2 regions of the Bacillus sp. D48C genome follow, and region 1 is predicted to be linked to the other one. Evidence: riboswitches for the same ligand, from Rfam matches in the RefSeq annotation. Region 1 holds a riboswitch; the other holds the start of a gene.
What was found. A riboswitch is a leader RNA that binds a small molecule or an ion and turns the genes downstream of it on or off. The one in region 1 is predicted to bind preQ1.
Positions count from the first base shown of each region.

Region 2: it holds a riboswitch for preQ1, as region 1 does, so the genes downstream of both, ACLBXA_RS26435 (QueT transporter family protein) here and queC (7-cyano-7-deazaguanine synthase QueC) in region 1, are expected to answer to the same signal.

Region 1 covers NZ_JBKFAQ010000005.1:160,166-169,678, reverse strand. The annotation lists gene ACLBXA_RS14995 (hypothetical protein) at 1-194, opposite strand, end outside; gene ACLBXA_RS14990 (GNAT family N-acetyltransferase) at 528-1,106, shown strand; gene ACLBXA_RS14985 (phosphoglycerate mutase) at 1,142-1,744, opposite strand; gene ACLBXA_RS14980 (hypothetical protein) at 1,833-1,988, opposite strand; gene ACLBXA_RS14975 (YkvS family protein) at 2,248-2,433, shown strand; gene queF (preQ(1) synthase) at 2,482-2,979, opposite strand; gene queE (7-carboxy-7-deazaguanine synthase QueE) at 2,998-3,714, opposite strand; gene queD (6-carboxytetrahydropterin synthase QueD) at 3,707-4,198, opposite strand; gene queC (7-cyano-7-deazaguanine synthase QueC) at 4,198-4,860, opposite strand; PreQ1 riboswitch class I at 4,954-4,997, opposite strand; gene kinB (sporulation sensor histidine kinase KinB) at 5,204-6,412, shown strand; gene ACLBXA_RS14945 (DUF6254 family protein) at 6,424-6,540, opposite strand; gene ACLBXA_RS14940 (DinB family protein) at 6,642-7,175, opposite strand; gene ACLBXA_RS14935 (M3 family oligoendopeptidase) at 7,313-9,007, opposite strand; gene ACLBXA_RS14930 (MarR family winged helix-turn-helix transcriptional regulator) at 9,167-9,513, opposite strand, start outside.
Region 2 covers NZ_JBKFAQ010000016.1:47,984-57,496, reverse strand. The annotation lists gene ACLBXA_RS26470 (DUF7507 domain-containing protein) at 1-1,929, opposite strand, end outside; gene ACLBXA_RS26465 (GNAT family N-acetyltransferase) at 2,052-2,912, shown strand; gene ACLBXA_RS26460 (cysteine hydrolase family protein) at 2,955-3,515, opposite strand; gene ACLBXA_RS26455 (DUF6123 family protein) at 3,698-3,958, shown strand; gene ACLBXA_RS26450 (DMT family transporter) at 3,961-4,866, opposite strand; gene ACLBXA_RS26445 (reverse transcriptase-like protein) at 4,880-5,266, opposite strand; gene ACLBXA_RS26440 (aldose 1-epimerase family protein) at 5,336-6,208, opposite strand; PreQ1 riboswitch class I at 6,341-6,385, shown strand; gene ACLBXA_RS26435 (QueT transporter family protein) at 6,392-6,877, shown strand; gene ACLBXA_RS26430 (ribonuclease H family protein) at 7,029-7,688, shown strand; gene ACLBXA_RS26425 (zinc-finger domain-containing protein) at 7,701-7,877, shown strand; gene ACLBXA_RS26420 (DUF2564 family protein) at 7,911-8,159, opposite strand; gene cspB (cold shock-like protein CspB) at 8,279-8,476, opposite strand; gene ACLBXA_RS26410 (YqcI/YcgG family protein) at 8,739-9,467, shown strand; gene ACLBXA_RS26405 (LysE family transporter) at 9,482-9,513, shown strand, end outside.

The DNA of each region.
Region 1 (9,513 bases):
TATGAACGTGGCGTTTCTGAATATGTATAAATCACTTGCCCGCCTCGTTGTGCGTTACCAATGAAATGCTTAAAGTCTTCTCTATTTACAACAACTTCTCTGAACGTATAAAATACATCTTTCGTAACAACATACTCCGTTATTTCACCATTTTTCAGCTGATCTAAAATTGTATTTGCTAATTCTTTATCCATGTATTTCACCTCTCTGCAATATTTTATTTTATCGTATATTCTATAGGTCAACAACTGTAAAATTATCCCGCTATTTGCAGGCGGTCCGATTGGTGTTGGCTACTAATCAGTCGTGGAATGAACAAAAGTCTTACTGATTAACGTTTCATTTTATCTCGTTGTTATGCCATGATTTTATTTTCGTTATTTCGCAAACAATATCGTTTTACTATATGTCCACTAAATATCATATACTAACATAGCTACTTCTCTATATCAAACATTTCGGCATTCAATTATGCAAAGTTCCATACCACTATGCTACAATATATAAATAGAACTAGGAGGGATACTATGATTCGGAAAGCAAAAAAGACAGATGCACTGGCAATAGCTCCTTTATTGTATAATGCTCTGCATGAAATTGCTGAAAAAATCACAGGTAGCACAGTTAAAGCAGAAGTATTACTAGGACTTGAGACATGGTTCTCAAAAGAAAATAACCGTCTGAGCTACGAAAACTGTTTTGTCTATGAACAAGACGAGAGTGCAGTTGGAATTATTGTCGCTTATCACGGTAGTGAAGCAACACAGCTTGACGCACCAATTGTACATCACTTAAGAGAATTACATAAAGATGAATCAATTACGTTAGAAAAAGAAGCTGAGCTTGATGAGTATTACATTGATACATTATCAGTTTCAAGTGCACACGGCGGAAAAGGTATAGGTTCTAAATTAATTGAAGCTGCCGAAATCTATGCAACTGAAAAAGGGCATGAAAAAATCGCTTTACTTGTTAATTTAGAAAACACACGCGCCTATTCACTATACGAAAAGTTAGGTTATAAAAAAGATGAAATTGTTATGCTAGTAGGCGAACCTTATGCTCATCTCGTAAAAACATTAAACGTCAAAATTTCTATACCTTAAAAAGAAAGCACACGATTTATATAAATCGTGTGCTTTTATGTTAAATTCGTATTTAATATATTTCCATCCATCGCCTCGTGAAACGTATATGTTGTACATCCCCATGGCTTTCTATGCAAAATAGGAGAACCAGACCATCCCATTGCCCTCAGCTCCGTTCCAATCATCGAATTAAAATACTTATGACCTACAAGAGCAATACTTCCATGTACGAGAGCATAACGATGTAACAGGTAAGCCGCTTGCCTTGCCCTCTCTCTTACTTCCTTATAAGACTCAACATCTTTATGGTAGCCAAGTATCCATAATGTTCGTCCAATGAACATCCATACCTTAATTGTGCATTTCAACCACTTCGGAGCAAAAAAGCATGAAGGAACTTCAGCTTCTCTAAAAAGAGAATTTTGCATAAAAGATAAAGAATCTGTCAATTCAGCTGCTGATTGTACAGCACGCCTTTGATCACTTGTTAAGACAAATTTCGCTGCTTCAATTGCCTCTATTGTTTCTATCGGCATTTTAGCTTTTTGTATCATTGATTCGGAATCATACTGTTTCATCCATTCGTGAAATGAATTAATTGTCATCGGTTCTCTTATACGACCTAAACAACCATGACGAATAAAAGAAATCTTCATTCTTTTCACTCTCCATTCATCACTTACGAACTCTATTATGCACTAGTTCTAAATATCATACCACGCAAGAAAAGAAAGTTATATACCTTTACATCTCCCCACCACTATCATGTGTTATCGAAGCATGGGTACCATCCATCCCATCAAAATATGTATTCGTATCATATTGACGAATCTTTTTTAAATGCATATAAGAAAATAAAAATAAAATTAAAGCTATAACACTCCCCACAAATTCAAACATCATTTTACCGCCTCTAATTTCTCCCACTTCAGCAGGTTATTCTACTTTTTCATTATACCTCGATATAAAGATTTTCGCATTTTTGCTATTTTTTCAAATAACATGGATTTTCTACATATTTTCTTACAAAAAGTGAATTTTTTTCGAATTTTTACTTTGGAAACATTTACAAAGTAGGAAATATGGTTCAAAATAGGAGGAAATAAAAAAACCCAAATTTATTCTTTTTTTGGGAAAACTGTAACAAGGAGAGTTGCTTATGCAGATCGCAGAAACTGGAGATATCATCGAATTTAAAGGTGGAATGCAAGGCCGTGTTCAAAAAGTAAATCAAAACTCTGTTATTGTTGATATAACAATTATGAAGAATTTTAGAGAACTAGATATGGAACCTCTTACAGTTGTAAGTCATAAAAACTATACTGTCATTAATCAAAATGCATAATATAATAGAAAGAAAGGGCCTGTATAGTATACAGGCCCTTTCTTTCTATTAACGATTATCAATTGTTTCCGGATATAGATCGTGGTTCATCATGCGGTAGTCAGCCATTTGTTCATACTTCGTCCCCGGGCGACCGTAGTTGCAGTATGGATCAATTGAAATGCCACCACGTGGTGTGAATTTCCCCCATACCTCAATGTAACGTGGATCCATTAATTTAATTAAATCGTTCATAATAACGTTCATGCAATCTTCGTGGAAATCACCATGATTGCGGAAACTAAATAAATACAACTTTAAAGATTTACTCTCTACCATTTTTTGCTCTGGAATATAGCTAATATAAATTGTTGCAAAATCTGGTTGTCCTGTTTTCGGACATAAACTTGTAAATTCAGGACAATTGAATTTTACAAAATAATCACGGTTTGGATGATTATTATCAAATACCTCTAATATTTCTGGGCTATATTCAAATAAATATTTTGTATTTTGATTTCCTAGTAATGTTACATCTTTTAAATCTTCATCTAATCTTCCTGTCATTTTAAACATCCCTTCTCATTATACGCCGCGTTTATTTCCCCATACTAACGCATGAAGCTGGGGCAATACTTTTGCATCATTCATCTCTTTACAATTTACAGCTTTATCAATCAGCCACTCATACTTATCTAATAATTTTTTAATAAGCATCGCATCATCCACTGTTTTTGTATCATCGTTTCCTACTTGCAAGAAAAATGGTACATCTGGATAACGTTCGTGCATCTTAACTGCATATTCAAAATCATGATCATCGAATACTACTACTTTTAAACTAATATCTTTTCCTGCTAGTTTCTGAATAATAGCATCTAACTTCTGAAAATCTGTTTTCATCGTCGAACTTGGTGGTTTTGGAGAAATTGTTACTTCATCAATTTGAAGTAACCAATCTTGCCATTTACTCCCTTGAGTTTCAATTGCCGTCCGCATTCCATTTTCTTTTAATATAGAAAGAAGAAACTCAATATTTTTCAGCAATGCCGGATTCCCGCCTGAAATCGTAACATGAGAAAATTTTTCTCCTCCAATTGCAACAAGCTCATCCCAAATATCTTCTGCTGTCATCTGTCTAATTTGATTTTTAGCTGATCCATCCCATGTAAAAGCAGAATCACACCAAGCGCAGCTATAATCACAACCAGCCGTACGGATAAACATTGTCTTTTGCCCTACAACCATTCCTTCACCTTGAATAGTCGGACCAAATATTTCTAAGACAGGGATTTTACTCATCGAGCATCCACTCCCGTCTTACTTCCGCATAACTAGTCGGCGTCTCAAATAGACGAACAAATTCTACGCGAGCTCCTTTATATTCGTTCACTCGATTCTCTTTAGTTAGTGCCTCTGCCATCTTTTCATAAATCCAAACGACCATATTTTCAGCAGTCGTATTCATTGCAGGTAACGTTTCGTTTAAATAACGATGATCTAAATAAATTTCGATTTCATTCTTCCAAATCTCTTTTATATCACCAAAGTCAATTGCAAGTCCTATTTCATTTACATATCCACTAATTCCAAATACAACTTTATATGTGTGACCATGTAAGTTTTTACATTTCCCTTCATAACAGTGTAAATGGTGTGCTGCATCAAATGTAAATTCCTTGCTGACCATTACTCTTTTATTATGGTATTTGAGCTGTTTACGCTGAATATCCTTGTCCATTTTTTGCAAATTTTCTACGATGCGAAATCCAAAGAAATTATCCATTAGTTGTTCGCTCCTTCGCGTTCTTGTAGGTACGTATCTAATCCTGCTTTACGAAGTTGGCACGCTGGACATTCACCGCAACCATCACCAATGATTCCGTTATAACATGTTAATGTTTTTTCTCGAACAAACTCAAATGCTCCAAGTTCATCTGATAATTTCCATGTTTCAGCTTTATCAATCCACATAAGTGGCGTGTGAATGACAAACGGGTAATCCATGGATAAATTTAAAGTAACGTTTAACGATTTCACAAACACATCACGGCAATCTGGATAACCACTGAAATCAGTTTCACATACACCCGTTACAATATGACGTGCTCCAACTTGTTTTGCTAATACAGCAGCAAATGATAAGAAGAGTAAATTTCGTCCATCTACAAATGTCGATGGCAATTCACCTTCTTCATGTGTAATCTCCATATCCGTTCTCGTTAACGCATTTGGAGCAAGTTGATTTAATAGACTCATATCTAGTACCGTATGCTTTATTCCTAGCTCTTTTGCAATTTTCGCTGCACAATCAATTTCTAGCTTATGACGTTGATTGTAATTAAAAGTTACAGCTTCTACCTCTGCAAACTGCTCTATTGCCCAAAATAAACATGTTGTACTATCTTGTCCTCCACTAAAAACAACAACTGCTTTTTCTTTTTTCATTTCACTCATTCTCCTTCTCTACTATAAATAAGAAGAAAGAACGTTCTTGAACTGTCACAATAAAAAAACAAAACAATACCTAAGGATATTGTTGTTTCCATAGTTTTTTATAGAGGGAGTTCGCGAACCTCTCCCGCGCGGTGCACGGAATTTCTTCTTTCATTGACACAGCTTATTGTAACATATTGTATACTAGCGTAAAAATTTCTGATTTTTCCGCTATTTATTATTTCATTTCTTTCATTTTATAGTATGATTAATTTAATATAAGAAGAGAGGAGGCATCCCACTGAAATCCTTTATTATTTATCTCTTTTTAAATATATTATTCATCCTTATTACAATGCTCGTATATCATTTATTTTGGAATCAAAAAGGGAAACGCTCTCCTAAATTAAATTCAGCTATATTTATTGTATTGTGTTGCCTCGCTACCGTACTCTGTATTACATTTGCAGCAAAAACAAATAATGGTTTTCAATTTGATATGCGCCATATTGTATTAATTGTCGGTACATTAACGGGAGGGCCTATTGCTGGTGGTTCTATCTTAGTTGTATTAAACATATATCGCTTACTATTAGGTGGGGTAGGTGTTTTCCCATCTCTTATCGGTTCTGTTCTTCTATTTATTGTTCTACTATTAACATATAAATTTTTCAATCGAACTTCTAATCGTATAAAAATAACACTTGCTATTATCTACAGTCTCACATACGGATTTAGTTGGATACCTTTCTTTCTTTCAAAGGTTACAAATAAGACTGATTATATACCGCATATTATTGTATATGAGTTATGTTCAATGCTTGGTACGATCCTAATTTTATATTTACTACACATATTACAAACTCAAGTTCGTCTCCAAAACGAACTTATAAATGCTGAAAAGTTTCATTTAATTGGTGAAATGGCAGCGTCTATCTCTCATGAAATTCGCAATCCATTAACTTCAACGAAAGGGTTTTTACAACTGTTACAATCAGATACATGCACTGAGCAGGAACGAAAATTATATATCGACATTGCCATTAACGGCATCGAACAAGCAAATCATGTTCTTACAGATTATTTAACTTTTGCCAAACCAAGCATTGAAAAAGAACAAACATTACAGTTAGAAGAAGAATTACTACATGCATTGTCGTTAATTACACCGCTTGCTAATTTAACAAATGTACGTACTCATTATATAAAGCAAAGCACTTCTTTTTTTATCGCTGGAGAAAAACAAAAACTAAATCAATGTTTATTAAATATTTTAAAAAATTGCATTGAGGCTATGCCAAAAGGCGGTGATCTTTATTTCACATTAGTTCCTGATCATAAGCATATTCAGTTATATATAAAAGATACAGGAATCGGTATGGATTCAGAACAAGTAAAACGTCTTGGTTCGCCTTTCTATTCAACGAAAGAAAAAGGCACTGGACTTGGAATGATGGTCGTATTCAGTGTTGTTCAAGCTATGAACGGAAAAATTGATATTATAAGTGAAAAAGGAATCGGTACAACCTTTTTATTAACTTTTCCACTCATACAAAAAACGTGATGAAATAATCATCACGTTTTTTCTGTTCCTTCAACTAATTCAGCAAAAGCTTTCACTTTTCCGTGCGGTTGTTGATTTTCTTTACGCGCTTTCCAGGCGCGCTCCTCTTCTCGCTTCTTCTTAGACATATTTTTTCAACTCCTTCTTTTCTTTCTCCATGTAGTATTCCAAAATAAGAAAGAAAACTATGCACATATCAAAAAAGAAGTGGTTTCCCACTTCTTCCACTTTAGCGTTGCAAAATTGCATGTTTCGCCTCTTTTAACTGCGTAAGATGTCTTTGTTCATGCAAATCAAGAAATTGAACCCATTGATACAAATTCAGATCATTAAAAACAGGATGCTTTAATCCATTTTCAAATAGATCTTTTTCATCTATAACACTATGAAGCGCGTGTAATAGTTCTTGTCGTGAATGTTCTAGTAATTGAATTCCTTGCTGTTTTTTCATTAAAGTTTCTGTTGGTTGCATTTGCTGAGGAGCTTCTCGTTTATGTGTGCGATCAAGCGTAAGTTGGAGGTCTTTAAATGGAGTCATGTTTCTTTCGTTTTTTTGTAAAGCATATACAAGGGCAGACGTGACAGATTGTTCAACTAAATGCAAGTGGTGTAAAATTTGAGTAATACTCCATTTATCACGGCGTGGCTTTACATTCACTTCTGTATCATTTAACATTTCAATTTCTGATAATAGCGTGCTTCGGGTAGACTGTAATGAGTTTACTAAACTTTCTAAACTCACATCCATATTAGATTGAAGCATACTTGTTCCCCCCTTTTGTTGGTGAAAAGAGGTGCTCCTTATTAGAAACACCTCTTTAGTATTCTGAATTTTCTTTTATTATCTCATCATTTTCCCATTATGTCGATGTTAAACATGTGAAAAAAAGCGCATGTTTTTTACAATTTTGTGTCGTCAATCGCATGTAACCATGCTTCAATTTCTGTAATAACACTTTTCACACAGCCTTCAGCAAATGGTGATGTTAAATTTGCAACTTCTACTAATTCTAAGAACGATTTACTTCCACCTTGTTGGCACAGATTCACATAATCTTCCCACGCCTCTTGTCTATTATCTCTTGCACGTTTCCAAAATTGTAGCGCACAAATTTGAGCAAGCGTGTAATCAATATAATAGAAAGGTGAACTATAAATATGCCCTTGACGTTGCCAAAAACCACCGCGCTCTAAATAATCATTATCCTCATAATCACGATGCGGTAAGTATTTCTTCTCTATGTTACGCCATGCTGTCTTACGCTCTTCAGGTGATGCTTCAGGATTTTCATATACATAATGTTGATATTCATCAACTGATACGCCATAAGGTAAAAACAGAAGTGCTGAACTTAAGTGAGAGAAGTAATATTTATCTGCATCTTCTTCAAAGAATAGCTTCATCCATGGCCATGTAAAAAATTCCATACTCATAGAGTGGATTTCACACGCTTCATATGTTGGCCAATTATATTCTGGAATTTCAAATTTACGACTTTCATATACTTGGAAAGCATGACCTGCTTCATGTGTTAATACATCAATGTCACCAGATGTTCCATTGAAGTTTGAGAAAATAAATGGCGCTTTATAATTCTCAATATATGTACAATATCCGCCACCAGCTTTTCCTTTTTTCGCAACTAAATCTAATAAATCATTATCTAGCATGAAATTGAAAAATTCATCTGTCTCAGCCGATAACTCTTTATACATCGTCTTTCCATGATCAACAATCCAATCCGCATCTCCTTTTGGAGTTGGGTTCCCTGTAGCAAACTCAAAGTTTTCGTCGTAATAAGCTAACTTCTCTACACCAATACGTGCTTGTTGTCGCTTTCTTAATTCCGTTGTAACGGGAACGATATAATCCAGCACTTGCTGACGGTAATTAGCCACCATCTCCGCATTATAATCTGTACGGTACATTCTTGCATATCCAAGTTCAACAAAGTTTTTGAAACCTAAAGATTTTGCGATTTTCGTTCTCACTTTAACAAGCTCATCATAAATACGATCTAGTTCTTCCTCATTTCCAGCTAAAAATCCGTAGTATGCTTCACTTGCTGCTTTACGTTCGCTTCTTTCTTTTCCTTGCATAAACGGAATCAGTTGCGATAACGTTCTTTCTTCTCCAGCAAAGTCAATTTTTGCAGATGCTAATAACTGTGTATATTGCGACGATAATTTATTTTCTAATTGTAAATCTTTCACGACTTCATCTGAATATGTTTTTAAATCACATTCTGCTAGAGCAAATAATTGTTTTTCATAATACGCCTCTAATTCTTCACGAAATGGAGAATTAATGAGTGCCTTATAATATTTTGTACCATATCCTTGTACAACTGGAGAGAATTCATCAAAGAAATCCTGCTCCTCCTTATAAAAAGTATCCGTCGTATCAACAGAATGGCGAATGTAACAAAGGTTTCCCATTGTACCAAAATCGTTGCGAATTTCATTAATTGAATTAATGACTTGTTTTTGTTCTTCTACAGTTTTTGCGTTATCAAACTTCTCTAAAGCAACAGTAAATTTCTCTTTTAACTCTTCAATATTTGGGCGTTTATATTCATAGTCTTTAAATGACATGAACGAGCCTCCTCTCCATTACATACCTTTACTATAATTCAATACGTATTCCCGAATTCCCTCTTAATTTTCAACAAAATTCGGCAGTTACTACCCTGAGTTCATTGCAAATAAAAAAGCCTTGGATTTATTTATCCAAAGCTCCTTTGGAACATATTATTATTTTTCATACTTCCCAATTTTTTTTAATAGATCAAGTAATTCATCTTTTTCATCTTTCGTTAACATTTCAAAAGACTGATGTATAACTTTCTCATGCCCCGGAAAAATAGAAGCAATAAAGTTCTCGCCAGACTCAGTTAATTGCGCGTAAATAACACGTCTGTCATTCGGGCATGGGATTCTCTTTACTAATCCCTTTTTCTCCAGCTTATCTACAACATATGTAATGCTGCCACTGGCTATTAAAATGCGCTCACCAATTTGCTGGAGTGGTTGACCGCCTTTATGATATAGCAGTTCTAATACAGCAAATTCCGTTGGATTTAACCCGTTACTTTGTATAG
Region 2 (9,513 bases), on a different contig from region 1:
ACCTGTACCTGTAAAAGAAACGGTGTACGTTAGTGTATCACCAATATCTGCAAAATTTTTATCTACTGCTTTTACCATTGTTACAGTAGCGTTATTCACTTGAGTAGATACGATATTTGTCGTATCAGTCCCACTTACTGCAGGTTGATTTGGTATAGGAATATATTGATATGTTGTTGTTCCACTATTTAATATTGGATTTGTTTGAGGGATAGAAGGAACGAGCACTTGGAATGAAATAGTAGTAGTGGAATTTGCGGCAATCGAACCAATTGATATACCATTAGCGGGATTTGCTCCAGCTTGAGTAACTCCGTTAACAGTTACACTTCCTGGAATGAAAGTAGTTCCGCTAGGAATTGGATCCGTATATATAACGTTCGTTGCAGCGATATTTCCTATATTAGCTAAGGCAATACTGTAAGTTAATGTTTCACCAATATCGGTAAAAATTTTGTTGACTGATTTTGTTCCATTAATATCTGCCAGGTTAATTTGTGTCCCAGCAGAATTGCTTGTTGCAAGACCGTTAAAGGTTGTTCCTCCGGCGATAGGTGTATATTGAAATGTAATATTAGCGGTATTAGAGATAGGGTTTTGACTTGGGAGAGAAACGACAGTAGCTTGGAAAGTTACTGTACGAGAAGCACCATTATTGATTGTTCCAAGAGATATACCAGCGGCGGGATTTGCGTTTGTTTGCGGGACATTATCTACTGTTACAGTGCCAGGTATAAAGGAAGTCCCGTTAGGGAGAATGTCTGTAAAGGTAACATTATTCGCCGGAAGAAGTCCGGTGTTAGGGATCGTAACTGTATAAGTGAGAATATCTCCAATTGCAGCAACACTTTTATTCACGCTTTTCGTTGCTTGTATAGTAGGTGAATTTATGTTGATTTGTAAACCGACTGTATTTAACATATACGCATCTCCGTTAGTTGTTAAACGGATTGCGGCGGACACTTGTGAGTTTGTTAAATAAGGAGAAATATCAATAGAAGTAATATCCCAGCCCTGTCTCCCAGCGGAGATGTTTGTGCCTGTAGAAGCACTTTGATTTCGCGTTCCAAATGTCCCAGTTGTATCTAAGTTTCCAGCAGCATTATTAATTTGAGAACCGAAGAAGTTATTTACAGCATTATTTGGCCCAGATAAAGCATTTAATGAACTGAAATTTGGTCCAAATAATGCTTGATCCCCGGTTAAATCTGCATCTCCTTCAGTGGAGCTTAAGAATAATCTCCCGCTTACAGGTCCTCCTGCGGGTGTTAAAAATCCTGAAACAGCTACATCTGCACTACCAGTATCAGCAGAAACACGGTTACCAGCTACGTAAATGGTTAAGTTTCTTGCAGGCAATGTTCCGTTTTGATAAGCGACAATGAGTGTCCATCCAGCCGAGTTAATAGATCCATTTGAAGCATCTAAAGGATCAACAAGTCCAGGGACAGCTCCTGTAGTATAGGAACCAGAACCTCCCGCTTGAATAAGAGTTGTTACGTCTGCTGAACGAGTATAAAAGCCAAATGTAATAGAGTTTGAAACGAATGTTTGATTTGAAGCTGTAACAGCTGAAGGAGTAATTGAGTATGTTGAAACGGGTGTCGTAAATGAAACGGGATTTCCTAGAACACTTGTAATATTTTGATCGCGAGTTAAATAATTTCCTCCCCATATGAGTTCTGCGTAAAGAATAGTACTGCCAGCAGGAATATTTAAAATAGCGGTAGAACTATTTTGTGTATAGTTTAATGTTGTACCAGCAGGAAAAGTAGGAACTTGTAAAGCTGTATTCGTAGTTACGAACGCACCAATGGCCCCGATTGTACCAGCACGGTTTTGATTACTAATTTTACTTAAGCCTAAAGTATTACCTGTAATAGCGAGTGCGCCGTTAGTGGTGGTAGAAAATCGATTCGTAATGGGCATGTTGTCACCTCATTTACAATATAGTCTTGGTCAAAATAACATATGTGTGTGACAAATAAAGGGAAACATGTACAAGTTGATTTAGTAATAATGATTTAAATGTCTAGATAAGGGGATGGAGTATGATTGAATTGGAAATTAGGGTGGAGCGTCTTAGGAAAGAACAAATAGGCGATATTGTAGCGTTATCTTCTTATATTGGCTGGGATTATAACAGAGAAGAAATTGAAGCAGTTTTTAACTCAGGTATTGTATACGGCGTCTGGAATGAGAGAAAGGAACTTATTGCTAGCGCAGCAATTATATTATACGGGGAGGCGTTGGCATCTATTGGAATGGTAATTGTACATCCAGATTATAAGGGGAGAGGGATTGGAAAGATGATAACGAATTCATGTATGAATAGCGTATCAGCTCAAACTCCATGTATGCTTATTGCTACGGATGAAGGGAAGCCCTTATATGAAACATTAGGATTTAGGGTAGTAAGCTATGTTTCTAAATATATTTGTAACTCGTACAATGCGAATCATAAATGTGCAGAAAATGAAGAATATATGATGGTTTATAAAGAGAGTGATTTAGAAGGAATAATAAAAATAGATAAAGGCGCATTTGGGACAAGCCGAAACGAGTTTTTAAAACAAAGAATTATGCAAAGTGAGCAGTGTGTCGTTGTAAAGGATACGAAAGAAAATGTAGTAGGATACGGTATAAGTATACAAACGCCAGAAAATAAAATAATAGGACCAGTCGTTGCTAAAAATAATGCGATGGCGATGAGAATGGTACATGATTTAGCAAGAGGGCATAATGGAAAATTAAGAATGGATGTACCAGAAGGAAAGAACGATTTCATGAAAGAATTAGAGATTGCTGGTTTTAAAAAGGTGAATACACCACCAATTATGATGAAAAATAGTAATCGGTTAATAAAAAGAAATAGTGAACTATATAGTATTGCAGCACAAATTTTTGGATAAAGAAAGAATCCTTTTAAATGAAGGATTCTTTTTTGAGCTAATTTAATCACGATATTGGTCATGAGTTGGCTGAAAGAGGTCTTCCTCGATATCTCTCACCATAGAAAAATGATCAACGTTATAATGACCGTGTAAAGTTTTATTGTGATGAGCAATAATTTGCTCTGCAGATAATACGTTAGAATCAGTTGTGGAATGACCGTTTTTAATTAATGTAACATCAAATCCTTGTACAGTCGCAGTTCTAACTGCGGTGTCGATACAATGCTCTGTTTTACATCCACCGATAACGATATGGCCAATTTTCTCTTCTTTTAAAAGTTCAAGTAAAGAAGTGCCGTAGAATGAATTGGTTGCTGCTTTATTAATAAAGATTGCAGACTGAGGTACTTGAATTTGATTATGTACTTCAAATCCTTCTCCGCTGCCAGAAGCAACATCGATATCTCTTACGAAAACAATAAGAGCATTGGAATCTATTGCTTTCTGCATGGCTGTATTTAGTGTAGATAATAGCTCGATTTTACGAAAAACTTCATTTTCTTGCTCATTTCCATCAATTAATTCTTGTTGAGCGTCGATAATTAATAGTGCTTGTTTCATCGTGTCTCCCCTTTAATATGAAATAAGTTCCACTGTACATATTCCTTCAGATTGTTAGGAAATCCTCCATTGCAAGCGAATTAGAAGAGCGATTTACAAAGTTGTCAAAGAAATTTCATTCTCATAGCGTGTAAAAACATGTATGATAGGAGATGGAGAATTTTTGAGTAGGTGGGAATAACATGCAAACAGTAGAAGATTATCTTTCATTCTTACATACGAAAGGATTTAAATTATCAGAGGAAGCACAAGGGTTTATTATGTTCGGACAAGGATATACTGGTGCGTCTGATGGGATTGTGAACGCAGCAATAGAAGCGACAATTAAACATCAATTGCAGTTTGATGGTAGTTATTTCGTTGCGTTATTAGAACGATTGAAAGAGGAAGAAATTACAGATAAAAAAAGCGCTAAGGCTTTTATGCGGAAGTTACAAGCATAACTTCACGCAGCCTGCGCTTCTTTTTTTGTTTTGGAAGGCCATTCAACAAAAATCATGCCCAGGAAAATACATAGACATCCGATAATAGCAGAAATAGAAAGTTGTTCATTTGCAACGAGAACGCCTGTTAATGCAGCAAAAACGGGTTCCATTGCGAAAATAATTGCTACTCTCGTTGGAGAAGTGTGCTTTTGGGCCGATGTTTGAATGAAAAAAGCAATAGATGTTGCAAACAGGGCAGTTAGAAAGAGTGCGAATAAAAAAGATTGATTCGTCCATAGTGATACTGAAAATAATTTTTCCCAATCTTCAAACAAAAAAGCGCAAATAGAAGAAAATATACCAACAGCTAATACTTGAGATGTGCTTAATAATAAAGGTGATATTTTCTTAGAAAAGAAGCCGTTAATAAGAATATGGGCAGCGAAAGCGATTGCACAACCGAGAACAAGTATATCTCCTATATTTAATTGGAAAGAATCAGCAGCTGTTAATAAGTATAAACCTGCTGTTGCTACAGCAATACCAAGTACGATAAAAATGGTAGCTTTTTGTTTTAAAAAGATAAAAGACAAAATTGGTACCATAACGATACTAAGCCCTGTTAAGAAACCTGCTTTTGAAGAAGTTGTATAAAGTAAGCCAAATGTTTGTAATACATAGCCAACACATAAAAAGAACCCAACGATTAATCCAGCGAGGCTACTCTGTTTTATATCTTGTTTTGAAGTGTTTTTTGAGAAAATCATTTGAACGAATAATAAAATAATTCCAGCGAATAAAAAGCGAATACCATTAAAGGTAAATGGACCAACGAAAGACATAGCATTTTGAACGACAACAAACGTAGCTCCCCAAATAAAAGAGACAAATAATAAAGCAAGAGGAGCAATCCAATCTTTTTTCACACTCATACCCCCGTTAATTTTGTAATATAGCTTTTCTAGCTAATTCATCAGCTACTTTATTTTGACTACTTGGAATCCACTTAATAAAAAAGAGATCGAAGTTTTTTATGTACTGTAGTGCTTCATCTAAAAGAGGTGCAAATATTTTATTTTTTGCGTATTCCTTTTCAACAGCCCGTTCGACAAGCTGGGAATCTGTACGAAAAGAGACAGTGCTATAATTATGCTCGATGCAATATTTTAATGCTAGAAGTAAAGCGCGGTATTCTGCTTCATGATTGGACATTGTTCCAAGTGGTAATGATAATTGTACAGGTGGTTGAACGCCTTTAATAAACACTCCTGCACCAGAAGGACCAGGATTTCCTTTTGATGCACCATCAATATATACTTCAATCAAAATGAGAAACCTCCAAATTATAAGGTTATCCCCTACTTAAATATTTTTTTGAAGTAGGGGATAGAGTAGTTATCCGATTGTGATGCTGTAACGACATGTAAATGTTTCATTCGCTTGTAAAGATTGAATTCCCTTTTTGTCCTTGAAATCTTTTGCTGGATTTACTTCATCAGCGATTCCATACCAAGGTTCAATACATAAGAAAGGTGCGTTATCCCCTGGTGTCCATACGCCGACAAATGGGAAGCCATCAAATTCTACTTTTACAAATTTATTATGTTTATGAGAACGAATCGAAATTTCATTCGTATTCATATTTTCAAAAATAAGCGCATCATTTTTGAATAAATCATATGTAAGTGGCAATTCAGTTGTATTTTCAGCGATTAATTGCTTTTTGTTTGAAAGGTAAGGTCCTTCTAATACGCTTGTTTCTAAGCGTTCCGAACCATTAAACGATAAGTGATAATCTGTAAATGATTCACCATCCAATAAAGGGAAGTTGAATCCAGGATGTGCCCCAATTGAGAAGAACATCTCTTTAGAAGTAGGATTGTTTACTTCATATGTTACATGAACGCCTTGTCCTTCTAGCTCATAAGAAACGAGTAATTCGAATTCGTATGGGTATTTTTTTAACGTTTCTTCATTATTAGTAACGATATAAGTGATCTTTGTTTCACTTTGTTCTTTCACAGAGAAAGTAAGATCACGAGCGAAACCGTGTTGTGTTAATGAATATGGTTTACCGTCTACGTAGTATGTATTATCTACTAATCGGCCGACAATTGGGAACAAAATTGGTGCGCGACGTCCCCAATATGTAGAATCACCTTGCCATAAATATTCTGTGTTGTCTTCTTTTAAGCGAACGCTTTGTAATTCTGCACCTTTGTCAGAAATGGAAACGATCACTTTTTCATTTTGGATTGTTGCTATCATGAAGTGAAACCTCCTAAATCTTTCATATGTTTCATTATACGTTGTCTAAAAGAAAAAAGGTAGTTCATGATAGGAATCTATTGACGAAAGAGGGGCTACCACGTAAAATGTAATCTTGTTGCTAAAAAAAAGAATAACGTGGTTCGAAACCATCCCACGTAAAAAAACTAAGGAGATTTTGTCATGAATATTAGAACTTTAGTCGGCAATGGTATTTTAGCGGCATTATATATTGCTGTTTCTATGCTTATTCAGCCATTTGGCTTTACGAATGTACAATTTCGTATTTCAGAGATGTTTAATCATCTCGTTGTATTTAACAAGAAAGCAATTTACGGAATTGTATTAGGTGTATTTTTAACGAATCTCTTTTTCTCACCTATGATCGCTTATGATTTAGTATTTGGAGTAGGGCAATCTATTCTTGCATTAGTTGCAACGATTATTTCTATGCGATTTATTAAAGGTGTTTGGGCTCGTATGATTTTTAATACGGTTATCTTTACGATTACAATGTTTATGATTGCAATTGAACTTCATCTTGCATTGGGTTTACCATTTATGTTGTCTTGGTTAACATGTGCAGTCGGTGAATTTGTTGTAATGGCCATTGGTATGCCTGTAATGTACTGGATTAATAAGCGAGTACAATTTGAAAGATTTATGTAATAGATGAAAGAGCTATTCCTATAGGGATAGCTCTTTTTGTATGTAATCATATTGAATATAATGCTGTGACTCTAGATAAAATATAATAAAATAAAGTGAGGCTTTCATTAGCTGGCTACATATAAGAAGTCTTATATAAGGGGAATCTAGTATGAAATATAAAATTCATTGGTTGTATAAAACGAAGCGAGGATTGCAGACGGAATTAACAACAGATTATATGAACATAGAAGAAATACTTCAATTTGCAGAGGATTTTGAGAAAACAGGAAGAGCTAAGGAACTTTTATTTTACGATGAAATGGATGCAGAATGGTCATTAAAGGAAATGAAAAAACTGAGTAAACAAGTAGAGGAAGAGCCCCAAGAAATACTCATTTATTTTGATGGGGGGTATGATGTGCAAACGAAAGAAGCTGGCGTTGGTATATGTGTGTACTATAAAAAAGGAAATACAAACTACCGCATTCGCCGCAATGCATATATAGAAGGTATAGATGATAATAATGAAGCGGAATATGCATCACTATTATACGGTATGAATATACTCGAGGAATTAGGGATTAAATATGAAGCAGTTACACTTCGCGGAGATTCTCAAGTTGTATTGCAGCAATTGGCGGGAGAATGGCCTTGTTATGATGAGCATTTAAACCATTATTTAGATCAAATTGAACAAAAGGCGAAGCAAATGAAATTAAAACTTGTATGTGATCCGATATCTAGAAAACAAAATAAAGAAGCACATCAATTAGCAACGCAAGCATTAGAAGGGACAGTCATTGATAGTCATAAAGAAATAACCGAATAGAGAGGTGCAAAGGTGGATAAAAAGCAACTCATTACAGAGGTAAATGACTTATTAGAAACATATTGTGAAGGATGTTTCTTGCGAGAACATAATCGAAAGACAAATAGTAAATATTATGCACATTCATTTTGTATAAGACAATGTACAGTTGGAGAAACATTGAAAAAGTATGGAGAACAGTTGTCATAAAAAAACATCCAGAGAAAATTCTCTGGATGTTTTTTAGTGCTTTGCTTCGTTTAATTGCTGCTCGCATTTGCTTAGTTTCTTTTCCTCGTTCATTAAAAATGGTTCATCTAAATCTACTGCAACAGATTTCATAATTTCAAGCTGTGAGCGAGCTGCTTCTACTGCAGTAGTGGCATGCTCTAATGTGTCTGGATCCATTGAAATTGTTGCAGAACCTACCATCTTTTGTGCTGTTTCTACACGGAATTTTACTTCTTCAAAATCATTTACTTCTGATCCCATTAATAATTCCTCCTTTGTATAGTGCGCATTTTACATAGTTTTTGCTCTGTAAAACGGAAATATACAAAGGAATAACAAAGAAGGTTACCAAGTAAGGTAACCTCCTGTTATATGTTGGATTAAAGTTTTACTACGTTAGCAGCTTGAGGTCCACGGTTACCTTCAGTAATGTCGAAAGATACTTCTTGACCTTCTTCTAAAGCTTTGTAGCCGTCTCCTTGAATAGCAGAGAAATGTACGAATACATCGTCAGCGCCTTCCATTTCGATAAATCCAAAACCTTTTTCGTTGTTAAACCATTTTACTTTTCCTTGCATGTTACAATTCCTCCTAAAAGCGTTTACTATTTTCATTTAGTGAAATTCATTTGAAGAAATAATATAAACTAAAAATGCTATATTCTTGAATATTCTGCTAAATGATTAATTTAAATATACACGAATTGGGAGAATTTAGTCAAGTAAGCGGTTTTATTTTTTATATTTTTAAATAATTTTCCAATCAAATTTTTAAATAGGTATAGGACAGGCCGAGTATGTAATATTCTTAATTGAATGCTATACATAACGAGGTGAAAGAATGAATAGGTCGTACTTATTAGATAATGAAGGAATGAGAACGAGAACCGACATACCGGATTGGGTTGCAAAAGAATTTGAGATTTTTTCAAGTGTCGTGTTAGAACCAACTTTTCCATGTTATTTCGGTTTAACAGCTTTGAAAAAGAATGAACTTCGTTATTCATTTCTTTCTCATAATGATTGGAGTCATTTGCCGCATACAATGTTATCTTTTTTAGAGTTAATGAAAGAGAGGCCGATTGTAAGAAGGGGCTTTTTCCTTTTTGTAGAACCGGAATGTGAAGAACGATCGCTCGAATATTACCGTGATTCCTTTTGGAAAGTGTTACAGTATTTACATGAAAACGATAATCAAGCATGGCCAAAGCAAATTCCTGAAGATCCAGACCATTATTTATGGGAATTTTCATTTTGTGGTGAGCCAATATTCGCATTTGGAAACGCGCCAGCTTATAAACAGCGAAAAACTAGACATTTAGGGAATTCTCTCGTTATTGGGTTTCAGCCACGCACTATTTTTGATGGATTAGAGGGGGATCGTCCTAAAGGAGCATATTCAAGACAAATGGTCCGTGAGCGAGTTGAAAAGTGGGATCAATTGCCGAAACATCCTAACATTAGTCATTATGGTGACCCAGAGCATCGTGAATGGAAACAATATTTTATAGGAGACGATGTAGAACCAATAAAAGGGAAATGTCCTTTTCTTCATAGGATAGAAAAGTAAGAGCCATCACCTAGATGGCTCTTTTGTATATTTTGGATAAAAAAGG